DNA from 2 places in the Telluria sp. ZB4P34 genome. Region 1 is predicted to be linked to the other one. Evidence: predicted binding sites of a transcription regulator. Region 1 holds the regulator's gene; the other holds the start of a gene.
What was found. The regulator NrdR, encoded in region 1, represses ribonucleotide reductase genes. The targets are predictions, from matches to a motif close to CACNANATNTNGTG.
Positions count from the first base shown of each region.

Region 2: the regulator NrdR is predicted to act here: its motif matches at 3,442-3,455, upstream of AC56KL_RS21285 (ribonucleoside-diphosphate reductase subunit alpha).

Region 1 is NZ_JCASIF010000011.1:47,192-52,643, reverse strand. Features, by position in the region: gene AC56KL_RS17195 (SDR family oxidoreductase) at 1-369, opposite strand, end outside; ZMP/ZTP riboswitch at 527-643, shown strand; gene glyA (serine hydroxymethyltransferase) at 779-2,026, shown strand; gene nrdR (transcriptional regulator NrdR) at 2,088-2,546, shown strand; gene pilV (type IV pilus modification protein PilV) at 2,705-3,217, shown strand; gene AC56KL_RS17175 (PilW family protein) at 3,250-4,161, shown strand; gene AC56KL_RS17170 (pilus assembly PilX family protein) at 4,158-5,009, shown strand; gene AC56KL_RS17165 (type IV pilin protein) at 5,006-5,452, shown strand, end outside.
Region 2 is NZ_JCASIF010000020.1:44,173-49,624, reverse strand. Features, by position in the region: gene AC56KL_RS21290 (ribonucleotide-diphosphate reductase subunit beta) at 1-163, opposite strand, end outside; gene AC56KL_RS21285 (ribonucleoside-diphosphate reductase subunit alpha) at 310-3,264, opposite strand; gene AC56KL_RS21280 (sigma-54-dependent transcriptional regulator) at 3,711-5,165, opposite strand; gene AC56KL_RS21275 (two-component system sensor histidine kinase NtrB) at 5,195-5,452, opposite strand, start outside.

The DNA of each region.
Region 1 (5,452 bases):
CGCCACCATGCCCGGCAGGACGGCGCGGGTCATCGTGACCAGGCCCTGGCAATTGGTGGCGATCATCGTGTCCCAGTCTTCCAGCGGCACTTCGTGGGCCGGCCTGGTATTCAGCGCCAGGCCCGCATTATTGACGAGCACGTCGATATCGCGCCAGCCTGCCGGCAGGCCGGCCAGGGCGGCCTCGATCGAGGCGCGGCTGGTGACGTCCAGCGTGACGGGCAGGGCGCTGTCGCCCAGTTCGCGCGCCAGTTCGGCGAGGCGCTCGGTACGGCGGGCGGCGAGGATGGCGCGGTGGCCGTGCTGGACGAAAACGCGCGCCATCGCGGCGCCGAAGCCGGCCGAAGCGCCGGTGATGAAGACGATCATGGTGGATCCCGGGAACGAATGGATGAAGAGGCAGCTGAAAATTGTAGCCGAAATGGCCACAAGTCCGCTGGCGCCCCTCGTGCCCCCTCCAGGCTTGCAAGGAAGACAGCAGTTTCCTTGCCCTAAGGGGCATGGATCACATACAATCGAACGAATTTATGTCTCACGTAACTGGCGAAAGCCCATGCGTCCACGCCGATGTCGGCCGCATGGCAAAGGTGGGCACCCACCGGGGAACGTGAGATGTCACCCGCCGTTCGCCTGGGCAGCCATCAACTGGCATGTGTGAGTCGCGCCGCCGATGCGGAGCCGATCGGGCTGTTCCATACGCCCGCCGGCCCCCGGAGCGCCGGACCGGCCCGTCCCGACGCTGCCCGTTGCCTGGTATTTCTCTCGATTGGAGTTTTACATGTTTGCAAAAGACCATACGCTCGCCAATATCGACCCGGAACTGTGGGATGCCATCCAGAAGGAGAACGTTCGCCAGCAGGATCACATCGAACTGATCGCTTCCGAAAACTACACGTCGCCGGCCGTGATGGAAGCGCAGGGCTCGCAGCTCACCAATAAATACGCCGAAGGCTATCCGGGCAAGCGCTACTATGGCGGCTGCGAATACGTCGACGTCGCCGAGCAGCTGGCGATCGACCGCCTCAAGCAGCTGTTCGGCGCCGAAGCCGCCAACGTGCAGCCGAATTCGGGCTCGCAGGCCAACCAGGGCGTGTTCTTCGCCATGCTCAAGCCCGGCGACACCATCATGGGCATGTCGCTGGCCGAAGGCGGCCACCTGACCCACGGCATGGCGCTGAACATGTCGGGTAAATGGTTCAACGTCGTCTCCTACGGCCTGACCGAGCAGGAAGACATCGACTACGACGCCATGGAAGCCCTGGCGCGCGAGCACAAGCCGAAGATGATCATCGCCGGCGCATCGGCCTTCGCCCTGCGCATCGACTTCGAACGCTTTGCCCGCATCGCCAAGGAAGTCGGCGCCTATTTCATGGTCGACATGGCCCACTATGCCGGCCTGATCGCCGCAGGCGAATACCCGAACCCGGTGCCGCACGCCGACTTCGTCACCTCGACCACCCACAAATCGCTGCGCGGCCCGCGCGGCGGCATCATCCTCATGAAGGCCGAGTACGAAAAGCAGATCAATTCCGCGATCTTCCCGGGCATCCAGGGCGGTCCGCTGATGCACGTGATCGCTGGCAAGGCCGTCGCCTTCAAGGAAGCGCTGTCGCCGGAATTCAAGGAATACCAGAAGCAGGTGGTCAAGAATGCCGCCGCCCTGGCCAACACCCTGACCGAGCGCGGCCTGCGCATCGTCTCGGGCCGTACCGAATCGCACGTGATGCTGGTCGACCTGCGCGCCAAGGGCCTGACCGGCAAGGAAGCGGAAGCGATCCTGGGCCAGGCACACATGACCTGCAACAAGAACGGCATCCCGAACGACCCGCAGAAGCCCTTCGTCACCTCGGGCATCCGCCTGGGCAGCCCGGCCTTCACCACCCGCGGCTTCAAGGAAGAAGACGCGGTCAAGGTGGGGCACCTGATCGCCGACGTGCTGGACAACCCGCACGACGCCGCGACCATCGAGCGCGTCAAGGCGGAAGTGAAGCAGCTGACCGACAAGTACCCGGTCTACGCGAAGTAAGCAACCCGGGGCCGCGCGCTGTTATGCATGCCGCGGCCCTTTCAGGAAGCATCCCGGCGCCATGAAATGTCCGTTCTGCCAGCATGAAGATACCCAGGTCCTCGACACCCGCGTGTCCGAGGAAGGGGACGCCATCCGCCGGCGCCGGCGCTGCGCGAAGTGCGACAAGCGCTTCACCACCTACGAGCGCATCGAGCTGTCGATGCCGATCATCGTCAAGAAGAACGGCAGCCGCACCGAGTTCGCGTCCTCCAAGCTGCGCGGCAGCCTGATGCTGGCCTTGCGCAAGCGCCCGGTCGCCGCCGAAGCCATCGATACGGCCGTGGCCACCATCGAGGAAAAGCTCCTGACCAGCGGCCGCCGCGAGGTCGACACCGGCTACGTCGGCGAGCTGGTGATGCAGGAACTCAAGCGCCTCGACAAGATCGCCTACATCCGCTTCGCCTCCGTCTACAAGAATTTCGAAGACCTGGCCGAATTCCAGGACGCGCTGGCCGAAGTGGGCCATCCGCGCAAGTGAGGCGCGCGGCAAGTGCCATGCATCCAGCCTTGCAGTTCCCCAGCCACGATTGAGCCGGCTCACGGCTGAGCCGTGCACGCCTGATAACTTTGCAGCTCGCCATGGCGGGCCACCAGATTCCGGCGCCGCCGTTAGTTCAAGCTGACGCGGGAGGTCACGTGCGGGGGCAAGGTTTTACGCTGGTCGAGGTGCTGGTAGCGCTTTTCGTGCTGGCAGTGGGCATCGCCGCCGCTGGCGCGACGCAGCTGAGCGCCGAGCGCACCCGCCAGCAGGCGGCCTTGCGGTCCGAAGCGGCCCAGCTGGCGGCGTCGCTGGCAGCGCGCATGGAGGTCAATCTCGCCATGGCGGCGCTGCCCGACGCCGCCAATCCCTACCTTGCACTGTCCTACGATGCGGCCGACGGGCCGCCCGCCGCCCCGCTGAGCTGCTTCGGCAGCACGGCCTGCACGCCGATGCAGCTGGCCGCATTCGACCTGCACGAAGTGCGCCAGGCGGTCCACGATCATTTTCCGAGCGGACGCATCGTTGTCTGCCGCGATGGCTCGCCCTGGGACGGCGCAAGCAAACGCTATCGCTGGAGCTGCGACGGCGACGCCGGCGCGCTGCCGGTCATCAAGCTGGCCTGGCAGGGCACGGGCGATGCGCCCGGCTATGTGGGACTGGCCCGATGAGCCGCAGTGCGCCGTGTTTCCGAGAACAGGGCATGACTGTGGCCGAGCTGCTGGTGGCCATGACAGTCGGCCTGGGCGTGCTGCTGGCCGCGGCCAGCCTGTTCATCTGGGCCAACCGGGCTTTTGCCGGCCAGGTGGAGACGGCCGCGATGGACGATGCCGGCCGCTATGCGCTGGAGGCGCTCGCCCGCGCGGTGCGGCAAGCGGCCGCGGCCGACTGGGAAACCGACAGCGGCGGCCCCGATCCCGCGGCGCCGGCAAGGCTGGCCGGCCTCGATGCGCACAGTGTCAGCCAGGCCGGATTCGGCATCGACAAGCCATTGCCCGGCGCCGTCAACGGCAGCGACGTGCTGGCGGTGCGCTTCCCGGGCGCCGGTGCGCCCCCAGGCGGCGACGGCACCACGCTCGACTGCGCCGGCTTCGGCGTGCACCGCGACGAGGAAGGATGGAGCATCTTCTACGTGGCCCGCAACGCCCAGGGCGACGCCGAGCTGCGCTGCAAGTACCGCGGCGCCAGCAACTGGTCGGCGGACGCCGTGGTGGGCGCGGTTGACGGCTTCCAGGTGCTCTATGGACTCGACGGCGACGGCGACGGCGCGCCGGAGCGCTACGTGAACGCCACGGCGCTGCGCAGCCTGGACGCGGGCCTGGTGCTGGACGGCGCCACGCCGGCCGAGCGCGAGGCCGACCTGCGGCGCCGCACCCACTGGAAGAAGGTGGCAAGCGTGCGCGTGGCCCTGCTGCTGCACGGCCCGGCCAGCCGGCTCGCGTCGGCGCGCGCTGCCGTCCATGACCTGTTCGGCAAGGACTACGCCGACCTGGCGGGCGGCGAGGATCCCGGCACGCGCCTGTTTGAAGCCAGCCTGTCCGGCCAGGACGCGCCGCGCTACCGCAAGGTGTTCGGCGCCACCATCGCGCTGCCGGCGCGCCTGAACCTGCCATGAGCCCATCCACGTCCCGGCCGCGGTACGTCAACCGGCGGAGTGGCCGCCAGCGCGGTGTCGCGCTGCTCACGGCGCTGCTCCTGATGCTGGCGATCCTGATGACCAGTATCGCGGCGGCGCGCTCGGCGCTCAGCGGGTCGCGCGCGGCCGGCCACGAACGCGACCGCCTGCTGGCCCTGCACGGGGCGATGGCGGCCCTGGCCGACGCCGAGCACGATATCGAGGGCGGCCAGGACCCTGCATCGGCGCGCGCGGCGGCGCTGGCAAGCGGCAGCGCGGACGCCTTTGCCGCCGCTTGCGGGGGCGGTGCGCCCTACGACGGCCTGTGCGCCCATGCGCCGGACGCCGGCGACATCTACGCCGCCCTGGCGGACGAGTCGGGGCCGGCGGTAACGTTCGGCAGCTTCACCGGCGCGCGCATTCCGTCGGGCGAGGGCGCGCTGGGCGCGCTGGCGCCGCGCTATCTCATCGAACGCATGCCTGCCGCCGCTGGCACTCTGCTCTACCGGGTGACGGCGCTGGGTTTCGGCAGCGCGCCCGGCACGCAAGTGGCGCTGCAGGCGTACTACCGCAAGCTGATCGCCGCGGGCACGCCGCCGGGGCCGGGGCAGGAGCCCGGCGGCGAGCTCGGCCAGCAGGAGCCGCCGGGGACGGCGCCCGGGAACGTTCCCGCGCCGGACGAAGGACCGGGCGCCGGGAGTGGCGCCGGGACCGGCACCGGGCGGCAGCCTGCACCCGGCACGCCGGGCAGCCCGGGCGGTCCCGGCCTGCGCGTGGGATGGCGCGAGATCGGCAACTGGCACGAGACCGTGGCGGCGGCCGCGGGCGGGGCGGGAGGAGGGGCATGATGCGGGCCGTGCTGCGGGCCGGGATGCGGCGCACGCCTGGGTTCACGCTCGTCGAGACGCTGGTCGTGCTGGCAATCGTCGGCATCCTGGCGGCCGTCGCCTATCCGGGCTACGCGCGCCATGGCGTCAAGCTGCGCCGCGTGGAGGCGCAGCTGGCGCTGATCGACGCCATGCAGCGCCAGGAACAGTACCGCGCCCAGCACCATACCTATGTCGCGTTCTCGTCCACGCCCGGCGCGGACGATGGCGATTTCCGCTGGTGGCTCGGCTCGCGTCCGGAATCCAGCGCCTACGAACTCGACGGCTACGCCTGCGCCGGACAGGACATCAGCCAGTGCGTGGAGCTGCGCGCCCGCCCGGGGACGGACAAGGTCGATGCGCGCTTTTCCGATCCCGACTGCGGCGTGCTCACCTTCGACAGCACCGGGGCGCAAGGCGCGAGC
Region 2 (5,452 bases), on a different contig from region 1:
TGAACGGCACCAGCTGGTTGACGTCGGTCTGGCCGTTGATGATGCGCTTGTCGTCGGCATTGACGCGCTTGGCCACTTCGGCGGCCGGAGGTGCGGCCTCGCCGGCGGCTTGCGGTGCGCGGGGGGCTGGTGCGGTGCTTGGTTCGTCGTCCCAAGAGAGCATGGTGTCGTTCCTTCTTTCGTCACCGCGTCCGCGCGTAGCGGACGATCGGTGGTATTGGTTCAGTAAAGTCAGCGGTGCGAACCGGCGTTCATGCCGGCTCGCACCCGATGTCGCTTATTGGCGCTTATTGGCAGCTTATTGGCAGCTTATTGGCACGCCTCGCACTCGTCGAAACCGGCGTCGCCCGGACGCAGGTAGCAGGCGGCGCCGTCCACGATCTCCGCGCTGGCCGCTGCTGCCGCTGCAGTTGGAACCGCAGCCGCCGACGCATTCGCCGCGGCAGGCGCGCCGGCCGGGGCTGCGTGGCCGCCCGACAGGCCGCCCGAGACCGACACCGCGTTCAGGGCGCCAGTACGGGTGGTCGACTTCTCCATGTGCGTCGCCGCGATGGTGCGCAGGTAGTAGGTGGTCTTCAGGCCGCGCAGCCAGGCCAGCTTGTAGGTTTCATCCAGCTTCTTGCCCGAGGCGCCGGCCATGTAGATGTTCAGCGACTGGGCCTGGTCGATCCACTTCTGGCGGCGCGAGGCGGCTTCCACCAGCCACTTCGGTTCGAGTTCGAAGGCGGTGGCGTAGATGTCGCGCAGGTCTTGCGGCACGCGGTCGATCTTGGAGAGCGAACCGTCGAAGTACTTCAGGTCGGCGATCATCACTTCGTCCCACAGGTCGCGCGCCTTCAGGTCGCGCACCAGGTAGGCGTTGATCTCGGTGAATTCGCCCGACAGGTTCGACTTCACGTACAGGTTCTGGAAGGTCGGCTCGATGCAGGCCGACACGCCGATGATGTTCGAGATCGTCGCGGTCGGGGCGATCGCCACGCAGTTCGAGTTACGCATGCCGAACTGCTTGATGCGCTCGCGCACCGGGGTCCAGTCCATCGACTCGCTGGTGTCCTGCTCGAGGTAGCCGCCGCGCTCTTCCGCCAGCAGCTTGATCGAGTCCTGCGGCAGGATGCCGCGGTCCCACAGCGAGCCTTCGTACGACTCGTAGCGGCCGCGTTCTTCGGCCAGTTCGGTCGAGGCCAGGTAGGCGTAGTAGCAGACGGCTTCCATCGACTTGTCGGCGAATTCAACGGCCTTGTCGGAGGCGAAGGGCACGCGCATCATGTGCAGGCAATCCTGGTGACCCATGATGCCCATGCCCACCGGGCGGTGGCGCATGTTCGAATTGCGCGCCTTGTCCACGGCGTAGTAGTTGATGTCGATGACGTTGTCCAGCATGCGCATCGCGGTGCGGATGGTCTTCTGCAGCTTGGCGTGGTCCAGGCCATCGCTCTTCATGTGCTGCGGCAGGTTCACCGAGCCCAGGTTGCAGACGGCGATCTCGTCGGCGCTGGTGTTCAGGGTGATCTCGGTGCACAGGTTCGAGGAGTGCACCACGCCCACGTGCTGCTGCGGCGAGCGGATGTTGCACGGATCCTTGAAGGTGATCCACGGGTGGCCGGTCTCGAACAGCATCGACAGCATCTTGCGCCACAGGTCGAGCGCTTCGACCTTCTTGTACACGGTCATTTCGCCGCGCGCGGCCTTGGCTTCGTAGCCGACGTAGGCTTCTTCGAAGGCCTTGCCGACCTTGTCGTGCAGGTCAGGCGTCTCGCTCGGCGAGAACAGGCTCCAGTAGCCCTTTTCCATCACGCGCTTCATGAACAGGTCCGGGATCCAGTTCGCGGTGTTCATGTCGTGGGTGCGGCGGCGGTCGTCGCCGGTGTTCTTGCGCAGGTCGAGGAATTCCTCGATGTCCATGTGCCAGGTTTCCAGGTAGGCGCAGACGGCGCCCTTGCGCTTGCCGCCCTGGTTCACCGCCACGGCGGTGTCGTTGACCACTTTCAGGAACGGCACCACGCCCTGCGACTTGCCGTTGGTGCCCTTGATGCGCGAACCGAGTGCACGGACCGGAGTCCAGTCGTTGCCCAGGCCGCCGGCGAATTTCGACAGCAGTGCGTTTTCCTTGATGGCGTCGTAGATGCCTTCCAGGTCGTCGCCGACGGTGGTGAGATAGCACGAGGACAGCTGCGAGCGGCGGGTACCCGAGTTGAACAGGGTCGGGGTCGAGCTCATGAAGTCGAACGACGACAGCAGGTTGTAGAACTCGATGGCGCGCGCTTCGCGGTCGGCTTCGCGCAGGGCCAGGCCCATCGCGACGCGCATGTAGAAGGCCTGCGGCATCTCGATGCGGGTTTCGCGCACGTGCAGGAAGTAGCGGTCGTACAGGGTCTGCAGGCCGATGTAGCCGAACTGCAGGTCGCGGTCGGCAACCAGGGCTTTCGCCAGGCGCTCGAGGTCGAACTTGCCCAGTTCTTCGTCCAGCAGTTCGTTCTCGATGCCCTTGGCGATGTATTTCGGGAAGTAGGTGATGTACTCGGCAGCGGCGCCGGCCTGCGGCACTTCGTGGCCGAAGACTTCCTTGCGGATGGTGTGCAGCAGGATGCGCGCGGTGACCTGGCTGTAGGCCGGGTCGGTTTCCATCAGGGCGCGGGCGGCCAGGATGGCCGACTTGTACAGCTCTTCGACCGGCACGCCGTCGTACAGGTTCTTCAGGGTTTCGGCGACGATCGCGTCGGCGTCGACGTGCTTTTCCAGGCCCGAGCAGGCGGCGTTCACGAGGGCGTGGACATCGTTGATGTCCAGCGGGCGGCGCTGGCCGCCGTCGACCACGTTGATCTGCGGCGCGGCGACCTGGGTACCGCCGGCGGCTTCCTTGGCGGCCTTGCGCTCTTCCATGCGCTTGGCGCGGTACAGCACGTATTCGCGCGCGACGTCATGCTCGCCCGAGCGCATCAGCGACAGTTCGACCTGGTCCTGCACGTCTTCGATGTGGAAAGTACCGCCGTTCGGCTGGCGGCGCACCAGCGCGGCCACCACGTTATTGGTCAGCTGTTCCACCAGCTCGCGGATGCGGGCCGAGACGGCGCCCTGCCCGCCGGCGACGGCGAGGAAGGCCTTGGTCATCGCGACCGAGATCTTGTGCGGCTCGAATGCGACCACGGCGCCGTTGCGGCGGATGACACGGTAGTCGCCGCGCGCAACGATCTCCGCCGGCGTGGCGGTAGGCGATGCGCTCGAGGCGACGTGCGGATTGATCGAAATGTCTTGTGCTGTGTGCATTGAGCCTCCAGTGGCAGCCGACCTGCCGTGGTTGTTTTTAAGCAAAGCGATGCCCCGCCAGCCGGAACGCCTCGCTGGCTGCCAGATACACGGGGTCAATGAAAATCGCTGATGAATCAGTCGCTTGCAGAGCAAGCTTCACGTCTTGCCTGAACCGACTGCCTTTTTGTTCAGTACCACTACATCTAGTGTTTGACGTTGATATGAGACTAATTGTAGTGGCTGACCCATGTCAGGGCAAGCGAATTACGTCCCAATTTTTTCGCTTTTTTTAGCTGCGTAGGCTTGACAAGACGTTATAGCCTGAATGGCGGGCAGTATCCGGTGAGTGAGCGCTAACCTAGCTCGAAAGGACTGCACAATGCGTAATCAGTGCAATGCCGCATGCATTGAAATTGTCGATTTTGCACTGGCGAAAAGACAACATGATGACATCGCGTTCCCTCTCAAGCCAGATCGTCCGGCGCGCAGATATCGAGCTTTTGCATCTGGTAGCGCAGCTGGCGTACGCTGATCCCCAGCAGCGCGGCGGCCTGGGTGCGGTTGAAGCCGGTCTGCTGCAGGGCGCGCCCGATGATGTCGCGTTCCACCTGGCTCAGGTACTCGGGCAGGTTGCCGGGCAAGCCGTTCGGGCCGAACGGGGCCGGCCCGGGCGGCGCCTGCTGGACGACGTCGGACGGCGGTTCCACTTCCGGCGCCCGCTCCCGAACCTGCGCGGCGGCCGCGGCCGGCTCGCGCTGCTGACCCTCGCCCGGCCGCGCCGCCTTCAGCGACAGGTCGCCGACTTCGATCACGCCGTCGTTCGCGAACGCCAGCGCCCGCTCCAGCACGTTCTCGAGTTCGCGGATATTGCCCGGGAATGAATAGGCGCGCAGCGTGTCGAGCACGCCCGGACCGAGGGAAGCCTGGCCCGGCCCCGCCAGCCGCGCCAGGATCGCGTCCGCCAGCGGCGCCAGGTCGTCAATCCGTTCGCGCAGCGGCGGCAGCGACAGCTCGATCACGTTCAGGCGGTAGAACAGGTCTTGCCTGAACCTGCCCTGCTCGACGCATTTCGCCAGGTCCTGGTGGGTGGCGCTGATGATCCGCACGTCTACCGGCTCCTCGCTGGTCGCGCCGATCTTGCGCACGCGCCGCTCCTGGATCACGCGCAGCAGCTTGACCTGCATCGGCAGCGGCAGGTCGGCCACTTCGTCGAGCATCAGGGTGCCGCCGTTGGCCGCCTGGAAGAAGCCATCGCGCTCTTCGGCGGCGCCGGTGAAGGCGCCCTTGCGGTAGCCGAAGAACTCGGCTTCCATCAGGGTTTCCGGGATGGCGCCGCAGTTCACCGCCACGAAGGGTTTGTTCGCGCGCGAACTCTGGGCGTGGATCTCGCGCGCCGCCAGTTCCTTGCCGCTGCCGGATTCGCCGGTGATCGAGATCGGCGCGTTCGAGCGGGCCAGGCGCCCGATCTGGGCGCGCAGCGCCGCCATGGCGCTTGAGGTGCCGATCATGCGCGAGCCGGGCGCGGCGCCGTCGGGGGGCGCCGCCGGCGCTTCGGATAATTTCAGGGCCGAGCGCACCATCAGGCGCAGCGCGTCCAGCGCCACCGGCTTGGAGATGTAGTCGAAGGCGCCCGCCTTGAGCGCCACTACCGCGTTCTCGGCGCTGCCGTAGGCGGTGATGACGGCGATCGGCGTACCCTTGTGCGAGGCCGTGACTTCGCGCACCAGTTCCAGCCCGAGTCCGTCCGGCAGGCGCATGTCGGTCAGCACCAATGCATAGTCGTGCTCCTCGAGCAGGCCGCGCGCCTGGCGCAGCGTAGCGGCGCTGTCGACGTCCAGCCCCATCTTGAGCAGGGTGATCTCGAGCAGTTCGCGCAGGTCGGCTTCGTCGTCGACCACGAGGATGCGGGGTGCGGTCATGGTAATTCCTGTCGTCCTTCCTGTCCTTGTCAGCCGGCGCTGTCGTCGCCGGCCGGCTCGGAAAAGCTGATCACGAAGCGTCCGCTCGCCCGGCGCGGCCCCATGGCCGCGGCGTCAAAGCGGTATTCGTAGTCGAGCTTCGCATTGTTGTTCAGGCACAGCTCGCGCGCCAGGTACAGGCCCAGGCCCGTGCCCTTGCTCGACGTAGTGTAGAACGGTTCGAACAGGTGGGCGCGCACTTCCGGGGTAATGCCGGGGCCGTCGTCCTGCACGTGCAGCTCGATGCG